DNA from 3 places in the Roseibium algicola genome. Region 2 is predicted to be linked to each of the others. Evidence: predicted binding sites of a transcription regulator. Region 2 holds the regulator's gene; each other region holds the start of a gene.
What was found. The regulator PhoB, encoded in region 2, activates phosphate uptake and scavenging genes when phosphate is short. The targets are predictions, from matches to a motif close to TGTCATNNANCTGTCAT.
Positions count from the first base shown of each region.

Region 1: the regulator PhoB is predicted to act here: its motif matches at 1,642-1,658, upstream of phnC (phosphonate ABC transporter ATP-binding protein).
Region 3: the regulator PhoB is predicted to act here: its motif matches at 2,123-2,139, upstream of B0E33_RS13475 (DUF2794 domain-containing protein).

Region 1 is NZ_CP019630.1:411,193-414,469, reverse strand. It holds gene B0E33_RS02050 (HD domain-containing protein) at 1-23, opposite strand, end outside; gene B0E33_RS02045 (helix-turn-helix domain-containing protein) at 73-642, opposite strand; gene B0E33_RS02040 (DapH/DapD/GlmU-related protein) at 731-1,357, opposite strand; gene phnC (phosphonate ABC transporter ATP-binding protein) at 1,757-2,590, shown strand; gene phnD (phosphonate ABC transporter substrate-binding protein) at 2,649-3,277, shown strand, end outside.
Region 2 is NZ_CP019630.1:1,139,846-1,143,122, reverse strand. It holds gene pstB (phosphate ABC transporter ATP-binding protein PstB) at 1-168, shown strand, start outside; gene phoU (phosphate signaling complex protein PhoU) at 200-895, shown strand; gene phoB (phosphate regulon transcriptional regulator PhoB) at 976-1,677, shown strand; gene B0E33_RS05355 (GcrA family cell cycle regulator) at 2,004-2,540, opposite strand; gene B0E33_RS05350 (aspartate aminotransferase family protein) at 2,982-3,277, shown strand, end outside.
Region 3 is NZ_CP019630.1:2,876,939-2,880,215, reverse strand. It holds gene B0E33_RS13485 (hypothetical protein) at 1-384, shown strand, start outside; gene B0E33_RS13480 (Bax inhibitor-1/YccA family protein) at 567-1,349, shown strand; gene B0E33_RS13475 (DUF2794 domain-containing protein) at 1,665-2,054, opposite strand; gene B0E33_RS13470 (aminotransferase-like domain-containing protein) at 2,519-3,277, opposite strand, start outside.

The DNA.
Region 1 (3,277 bases), 730 kb from region 2:
AGGGAAGGGGGCGTCTTTGTCATGGTGGCCAGATTATTGCGGGCCACCGCGCCAGACGAGTTACCGCATAATTTATGCGGAATCCTGTTCTTCACGGACCAGCCGCGCAAACCGTCCGTCTGACAGCGGCAGGCGCGAAATCCGGATGATGCTCTCCGGGATGGTCATTTCCGGAAAATCAACGTGTTCTGTTCGGTAGACAATGTCCGGAGAATCCGGCTCGAACCAGCCATAGTCGGTCAGTCTGTGCTCCGTTGCCCGGATGCCTTCGGACGCAAAACGCCACAGGGGCCGGTTCAGAAACTCGTTCACCGGTGCGCGCCATTCGCAGGCACGCGGTACGGACATGGCCAGCAGCCTGTGTGTGAGGTCGCAGACCAGATGCACGGGAACTGCGGACCGGGAGACAAGATCAAGCAGGGCCTTGTCGGCGGCGCTCTCCGGACGTGCCCTCAGCAGACGGGTGATCTTCGCCCTGTCGCTGTCGTCCGGCTGCGACATGCCACTCTCCCAGCGCGATATCCTCGTCTGCGAGACGCCGAGTTCATGCGCCAGAGCTTCTTGCTTGACCCGGTTCAGTACGCGCCAGCGCCGCAGCGACGGTCCAAGACTGCTTTCAAGAACGGCGGTTTCTGTTTGCATGGTGCAAGTGTAACGCGTCCCGGGAATTTTGTGCAGCGGGAAAAGAGGGCACGGCTCACCAGAGCAGGTGCCCGCGCCACCTGCGGGATCAGCGATACTTCTCGATGAACGCGTCGATCGACAACTTGCGAAAATCGGGTAGCCGTTGCTTCAGCTCTTCATGGGACCAGTCCCACCAGGAGATATCGATCAGCGCCTGTTCCTGCTGTTCGGTGAAACGCCGTTTGATTTCCCTGGCGGCCACACCGCCAACAACGGTGTAAGGGGCGACATCCTTGGAGACGACTGCCCCGGCTGCAACAATAGCTCCGGTGCCGATCGAGACGCCGGCAAGCACCGTGACGTTGTGGCCGATCCACACATCATGGCCAATGGTGACCCAGTCGTCCTTGCGCCACTGGAAGAAATCCGCGTCGTCTTCGCCAAGGTCATAGGCAGCAGCGCGGTAGGTGAAGTGGTGCTGAGAGGCGCGCCAGGTTGCGTGGTTTCCCGGATTGATGCGGACGCGACGGGCGATGGAACAGAACTTGCCGATGGTCGACCAGACGACATCGCCTTCCTGCACGATATAGGAATAGTCCCCCATGCTGCTTTCGCGCATTTCCGTGCGTGCGCCAACCTCGGTCCAGATGCCGAGATCACAATTCAGCACCCTGGCCTCCGGGTGAATGTTTGGGGCTTCGGTCAGGGAAGGCTTCTGGGTCGGGGCGGACATGGATGCTCCATATAGCGTTGGAAGGAGTGCGGAAACGGTTTGTAGCCGTGTTGCTGGCACCGGTCGTGACGCTTTGATGACACTGGCGTGACTCCCGTCACTTTTTTTGCATGCATCCACAGCGGTGAAAACGGCATTTGGCGGGTAGAAGCCTTGTATTTGAGCACTGATTTCCGAGTGAATTTCAGCCAGGCATGTGTGACGCCGAGGGGGCCCGGAAAGCGCTGAGAGCGCTGCGGAATTCCCGCCGGAGATGGTTGTTCTGCCAATGCTTCAGGCAGGGATGTCATTGATTTGTCATAAAATTTTGGGCTCCCCGACAAAGGAATGTCATTTTTCTGTAATGGTCCGGTGGCTCTTGTCGCGCAGCACGACGAACACAACGGACAGGGCTGGCGCGTGATTCAATTTCAGGAAGTCACCAAGACCTTCGGGTCTCGGACCGCGGTCAACAAAGTAAGTTTTAATATCGAAATACCGCAGATGGTCGGGATCATCGGTCGGTCCGGTGCCGGCAAGTCAACCTTGCTGCGCATGATCAACCGGCTGACCCCCGCCAGCGCCGGACAGATCCTGTTCGATGGCCGGGACATTCTCAGCCTGAAAGGCGGCATGATGCGCCGCTGGCAGCGCGACTGCGCCATGGTGTTCCAGCAGTTCAACCTGGTGCCGCGCCTGGATGTTGTCACCAACGTCATGTTGGGGCGCCTCAACGGTCACGGCACCTTGAAGAGCCTCTTCAACATCTTCAGCCAGGAAGACGTCAATTCCGCGCTTGGTGCGCTCGACAGACTGGGCATTGCCCAGGAAGCCACCAAGCGGGCCGAGGAGCTGTCCGGTGGTCAGCAGCAGCGTGTTGCGATTGCCCGCGCTCTTATGCAGGACCCGCACATGATCCTGGCGGACGAGCCGATTGCCTCGCTCGATCCGATGAATGCCAAGATCGTCATGGATGCGCTGCGTGAAATTCACGAGCGCGACAACAAGATCGTCATCTGCAACCTGCACACGCTCGACACTGCCCGGACCTATTGCGACCGGGTGATTGGCATGCGCGACGGTTTCCTCGTGTTCGACGGGGCGCCGGAAGCGCTGACCACGGCTGTCGCACGCGAAATCTACGGTGCCGATGAAAGCTTCAACGAGGCGGCGACATCCACCGCCATCGATGCCGGCCAGCCCGGTTCCAGAGAATCCGCCGGTGCGATGACCCCGGCGGCAGCAGCGGTCTGATCCGGCTGCGCACCCGCTTAACGTCATCAAAATTGAGAACTCTCGGGGAGTGTCCCAAATGAAACTCGTTGCTAAAGTTGCTGCGCTTGCTGCCGTCAGCATAATCGCTTTGAACGCTTCTGTTGCCGGTGCTGCGGAAATCACGGAATTCCGTATCGGCCTGCTCGGCGGCGAAAATGCCTCCGACCGTCTGCGTGCCAACGAATGCCTGCGCGAAAAGACCGAGGAACTGCTCGGCGTTCCGACAAAGCTGTTTGCTCCGGCAGACTACAACGGCGTTATCGAAGGCCTGCTCGGCGGTAACCTCGACATGGCCTGGCTCGGTGCTTCCGGCTACGCAAAAGTCTTCCTGACCGACCCGGAAGCCGTTGAGCCGGTTCTGGTCAAGGTCAACAACGACGGCAGCTACGGCTACTACTCCATCGGGTTTGCCCGCGTCGACAGCGAGATCAACTCCCTGGAAGACATGAAGGGCAAGACCTTCGGCTTCGGCGACCCAAACTCCACGTCCGGTTACCTGATCCCGTCCATCGAAATCCCGAAACTCGGTTACTCCATGAAGCCGGGTGAGTATTTCTCCGACGTCGTCTTCACTGGCGGTCACGAGCAGACCATCGTTGCCGTATTCAACGGCGACATCGCAGGCGGCGTGACCTGGGCTGACGGTCTTGGCGAATGGGAAGACGG
Region 2 (3,277 bases):
TTCACCATCGTGATCGTGACCCACTCGATGCAGCAGGCTGCCCGTGTGTCTCAGCGAACCGCGTTCTTCCACCTGGGTGTTCTGGTGGAGGAAGGTCTGACGGAGGACATCTTTACCAATCCGAAGGACAAGCGTACGCAGGACTATATTACGGGCCGCTTCGGCTAAGCATTTTTTAGGTTTCTGAAGGGGACACAGGATGTCTGAACATACAGTCTCGGCTTACGATGACGAACTGACGGCCATGGCCGGCAAGGTTGCCGAAATGGGTGGTATTGCCGAAAAGGCTTTCGCCGATGCGGTGTCCGCGCTGGTGTCGCAGGATCTGGAGCTTGCCAAGGCGACGATCAAGGGCGATGTCCGTCTGGACAGCCTTTACAACGAACTTGAAGTGAAGCTGATCGAGCTGATCGTCCGCCGCCAGCCGATGGGGCAGGACCTGCGTGAAATCACCGCCGCAACGCGCATTGCCAATGACCTGGAGCGTGTTGGCGATCTTGCCAAGAACGTTGCCAAGCGCGTCATCGCCATCGACAGCGACTTGCAGTCCAAGAAGCTCGCGATCGGTGTGGAGCACATGACGGAACTTGCTCTTTCGCAGCTCAAGCAGGTGCTGGATGCCTACGCCCGCAAGGATGCGGAAGCCGCCCGCCGGGTTCAGGAAGCCGACGCCGAGGTCGACGCGATCTACACGTCGATCTTTCGCGAACTCCTGACCTACATGATGGAAGACCCGCGGGTCATTACCCAGTGCGTCCATCTCTTGTTCTGCGCAAAGAACATCGAGCGCATCGGCGATCACGCCACGAACATCGCCGAGAACGTCTACTACATGGTCACTGGCGAGCGTTTGCCGGAAGACCGGGCAAAGGTCGACGAAACAGGCGCGGTCTGACCCGCCGGTAATCGTCGGATTTGCAGAAGATCTTAACGGCCGGCGCTTCGGCGCCGGTTGCGGTAATTGGAGCGAGATGTATGCCGAAGGTGCTCATCGTTGAAGACGAAGAACCGCTCAGCCTTCTATTGAGATACAATTTGGAAGCGGAAGGGTACTCGGTCGAGTCCTGTGTCCGGGGTGACGAGGCGGAAATCCGCCTGCGGGAAAGCCTGCCGGATCTGTTGCTGCTCGACTGGATGCTGCCGGGCCTGTCCGGAATTGAACTGTGCCGCCGCCTGCGGGCGCGCGAAGACACCGAGCGCCTGCCGGTCATCATGCTGACGGCACGCGGTGAGGAAGCAGAGCGCATCCGCGGCCTGTCGACCGGTGCCGACGACTACGTGGTCAAGCCCTTCTCGGTACCGGAATTGATGGCCCGCGTGCGCGCCATCCTGCGCCGGGCAAGTCCGGAAGTGGTGTCCAGCATGTTGCGATCCGGCGATATCGAACTGGATCGCGAAACGCACCGCGTTCGCCGCAACACCAAGGAAATACACCTGGGGCCGACGGAATTCCGCCTGCTGGAATTCCTGATGACATCGCCTGGCCGTGTCTTCTCCCGCGAACAACTGCTGGATGGGGTCTGGGGTCACGATGTCTACGTGGACGAACGCACTGTCGATGTTCACGTCGGTCGCTTGCGCAAGGCTCTGAACAAGGGCAAGGCGAAGGATCCTATCCGTACCGTCCGTGGTGCCGGATACGCCTTCAATGACCAGTTCACCTCTGCCACTGCCTGAGCGCAACTTGCAGAATGGAATTAAGGAGCCCGCTTTCAAGCGGGCTTTTTGTTTCTCAGCGGTTATGTGCCTTTCGCGGAACAAGGTTCTCTTCTGCGACCACCCCATCAGATGTGTCGGTGTCGGGGCTGATCCTGCGGTCCCTGTCGTGGCGGAGCGGTCAAACAAGGTTTGATTTGATGGAACGGAAACGACATGGATCGGTGCCAAGAACAAGCCGTGGGAGGTCACTGGTCGGGGTCGGGCATCTGGTCAATGGAAGGCCCAAACAAAAAAAAGCCCGCCAGATGGCGGGCTTTCTCATGAATTGGTTAGGTGCGAGGCTATCAGCCTGCCTGAGCCATCGTCTTGCGATCGCGGCGGCGGTCGGCGACCGGCTGATACGCGATCTTGCAGTGATGAGCGCAGTAGGGGACGCCGGCATCGGACTGGCGGCCGCAGAAGTAAAAGTCGTCGGTCGCCGGGTCGCCAATCGGCCATTTGCAGGTCCGCTCGGTCAGCGTCAGGATGGTAGCCCGCTGCGAGATCGGAACGAGCTCTGCAATCGGCTCTACGCGCGGCTTGGGGGCCACCACTGGTGCAGGCGAGATGTCTGCTTTAAGGGCCGTCGCGCCGATCGACTGCGGATGTGACGTCGTCGGTTTCTTCGGCGCTGCACCCGTTGCAGGAGCTGCGGTGCGCGGCCGGCGCGGCTTGGCGCTTGAAGAGGTGGACTTGGCGCGGCCGGACAGGCCAAGGCGGTGCACCTTGCCGATCACGGCGTTACGGGTAACACCACCCAGTTCGCCTGCGATCTGGCTTGCGCTCAAGCCGTCGCCCCAAAGCTTTTTGAGAAGCTCAACTCGTTCGTTTGTCCAACTCATTGCCGCACCCTTTAGTTTGACCGTCCTGCGGCCATTAACCCCGTGTTAAGCATGCGCAAGCACGCTTAATGCTGGCAGATCTAGTGCCTCTTGGTGATTTGCCTCACGAGATCTCGTGTCTGATTGCTGAGAGGTTACAATAACGTTAATTTGTCAGGCAACCACTCGACCCAAACCAGTTGGGGATGAAACGACTTTTCCCCAATTATGGCGAGGTCATTGAGAATTTTATGAAATCCGCCCTCCGCGGCACATGAAATGTCTTGTGCGCCATTTCCATTGACAGTGCATGGTACCGGCAGTGTATAAGAAAGCCGCTGCGTGCCGCCTCATCGGGGCGGCACGTTGCGTTTTGGCCCTTCGGCATCTTTTCAAGGTGACGGCCCGGCGTCGGGGCGACGCAGGGGACAGCAGGGGCGTTTAAAGGAGACAAACGAGGTTATGTCCGCGACTGCACTATTCGGAAATTACGCAAGATCGAACCTGTCTTTCGATCATGGGGAAGGCGTCTGGCTGGTTACCACCGATGGCCGACGATTCCTCGATTGCGGTTCCGGCATCGCGGTCAACGCACTCGGTCATGCCCATCCGCATCTGGTCAAGGCATTGCAGGATCAGGCAGCCAAGCTGTGGCATACCTCTAACCTGCACCAGATCCCGGATGGCGAACGGCTGGCGCAGCGCCTGTGCGCGGAAACCTTTGCCGACAAGGTGCTGTTCGTGAATTCCGGCGCGGA
Region 3 (3,277 bases), 1.7 Mb from region 2:
CCGAATTTCGAGAACTCCTGCCTTTCCGTCGAGAAAAAAGGCAAGCGCTTCTACGGTAACTGGGTCGGCACTGAAGGCTCCAAGCTGAAGAAACTGAACGTGTCGAAAAACCGGCTGACCATCGACGGCGAAGCGCGCAAGGTATCGATTGCGGAAGTCCGCGTCGGCCGCATGGGCATCACCGAAAATGGCAAGCCGATCGCTTTCCTCACCGATGCCGGCGGCGACTATGCGGTTCTGCAGTGGTTCAAACCCGGTGTGACTGTCGAGCAGATGCAGGATCCGGACAAGGAAATCCTCGATTTCGCGTCGGAAGAAATCGTTCGCAACCCCGGCGGCACCTGCGACCGGCAGATCGAATCCCGACTGAAAGCCATGAAATAATACGACTGAATCTGAGCCAGTTTTTAAGGATAGGTTCAAATAATACGTCCTGAGCGCAAAGATTACGAATTTTTCATCGAATTCGACTTGTGCTCGGGATAGGCTTTTCCCATATGTTGAGGGAGTTGTGTTGCATGCGCGATTGCATGCGCACGTCTATCTAGAAGGGGATTTTTACGACCATGTCGACCTATGACCGTCAATCTCAAGGCGCGTATACCGTCGCCGGCGCACGCGCCGAGGCCGGCATCGATCAGGGCCTGCGCTCCTACATGCTGGGCGTCTATAACTACATGACCATCGGCCTTGCGCTGACCGGCTTTCTTGCGCTGGCAACGGTCATGCTTGCAACGACCACCGATCCGAACTCTGCTGTCGCCAGCCTTGGCAACGGCCGCATGCTCACCCAGCTGGGTGTTGCCATCTACGGCAGCCCGCTGAAATGGGTTGTCATGCTCGCACCGCTCGGAATGGTGTTCTGGCTGTCCTTCCGCATTCAGTCCATGAGTGCCGGCGCAGCGCGGACCCTTTTCCTGGTCTACGCATCCGTAATGGGTATCTCCCTGTCCTCGATCTTCCTGGTTTACACCCCGGGCTCGATCGCTCAGGTCTTCTTCATCACCGCCGGTACCTTCGGCGCGCTGAGCCTGTTCGGCTACACCACGAAGAAGGACCTCTCCGGCTGGGGCTCGTTCCTGTTCATCGGCCTGATCGGTATCGTGATCGCGTCGCTGGTCAACATCTTCATGGCATCTTCCGCCCTGCAGTTCGCCATCTCCGTGATCGGTGTTCTGGTGTTCGCCGGCCTGACCGCCTACGACACCCAGCAGATCAAGGAAATGTACTACGAAGGCGACAGTGGTGAAGTCGCTACGAAGAAGTCCGTCATGGGCGCGCTGCGTCTGTACCTCGACTTCATCAACCTGTTCATCATGCTGCTGCAGCTGTTCGGCAACCGCGACTAAGCGCAGCCAAACTGAACAAACGGAAAAGCCCGGCCTTGTGCCGGGCTTTTTTGTGGCCGCACGACTGTCCGACACATCGCTTGCCTACACTTGCGTCAATGGGCGTCAACGCCAGCCTTGCGCAAATCAATGGAATGAAGCGGCAGAACACTGCGCTGCCAGGCTTGGCCGAACCAATCGTCTGGTCCGCGGCCGGCGGGTAACCGACCAGCATTAGCCAGTCATTGACGCGACCATCAAGGAAATGCCTGTAACCGGATCAACGCAGGGGAAATGAACCTCATCCGGCCATCAGCTGACTGACCGGATGCCTGGTCAGGCGTCGACCACCCGAAGATGTTTTTTCTTCTCCAGAACCCTCAGCACCTGCGCCAGATCGTGGCCACGCTTCAGGATCATGCCCCCGGTCGCCACGACCGAATAAGCGCCCTGGCGGCGGGCCAGCTTCGGGTCCTTCTCGATCCTGTAAAGCGGCATTTCGGAAGATCTGCGAAACACGGAGAAGATTGCCCGGTCCTTCAGGAGGTCGATGGCATAGTCCCGCCACTCGCCATCGGCGACCATGCGCCCGTAGAGCCTCAGAATGACATCGAGTTCGCGCCTGTTGAATGCAACAATGGGTTTGGGAGGGGGAGCCGGTTGATGTTGTGGCGACGGGCTTGCACCCGCACCACGCTGAAACGCGCTGTCGTCGGCTTCGCTCATTCCGCCTCCATTCCGTTCGCGGTTTCGCTGCTGACAGGTAACCGACAAGAGAATCGTCGGGAGACGCCTGTCACCTGGCTGTCATGATGCGTCTTCTTTAGCCATTCTGGCAAGCCCGCAACGTCATATTGACAGACAGAGGTCGGAAACCAGAGTAATTTTGCCAATAAGTTTTACGGGAAGAAGTGCAAAAACGAACGCAACGGCACTTTGCCAAGAAAGAATGCATAAATTTCCTTGATTTTGCCGCATTCCAGCCCTTGGCCAGCCATTTTAGACACCCATATTATGATCATACCCTGATGGGTATGGCCCGTAGAAGCCGCGGAATGCATTAGCCCCCCAGCCCCCCGGGGTTTTTACTGGCCAACCAGATTTAGTGAGTCAAACATCAGGGCAACTGAAGGGCCGGCATTATGCCGGCCCTTTTCATTTGTGAACTTGCCTGTTCTTCTGCTTTCAAACTACTTCATAAAATCCCTGAGGAACGACAGGAACCGCGCATCGGTTCCATAGGCCACATTGACCCGCATTGCCGGCTTCTGCCGGGTCTCCCGGTTCGGATAGAAGACGGCGCCCGGTGCAATGAAGATGCTTTGCTTGCTGGCAGCGGCGCACAGTTCCCTTTCATCCACATCATCGGGAAACTCCACCCAGAGATAGAACCCGGGTATGGAACACTCACGCACGGACAACCCGATCGCCTCCAGTGTCCCGAAGGATGCCTTGTAGGCATCTTCCACCCGGTTCCTGAGACGCCGCAGATGTCTCAGATAATGGCCGGCCTGCATCAGATTGAACACGAAGCGTTCGACGTGGTCGGATGAATTGACCACCGTCAGCATCTTGATATCGGCAAGCTGGCGGATGATGTCCGGATTTCCAGCCACGTAACCGCATCTGAGACTGGCCGAAAGTGTCTTGGAAAAGGTGCCGAGATAAAGCACCCGCTCCAGCTGGTCCAGCGCCGCCAGCCTTGGCAACGTGGCCGGAAGAATGTCGGCAAGCGCATCGTTTTCAACCAGGAGAAATCCCCAGCGCTCGGCAAGCTGCATCAACCCGAATGACCGCGAAGGGGACAGGGAACCGCCGGTCGGATTGTGGCCGTGGGACTGGGTGACAAACATCTTCGGCCGGTAAAGAGCGAGTTTGGCGGTCAGGTCTTCCAGGTCCGGACCGTCCCTGTCACGCCGGATACCGACAATCTGCACCTTGGCGAAGGT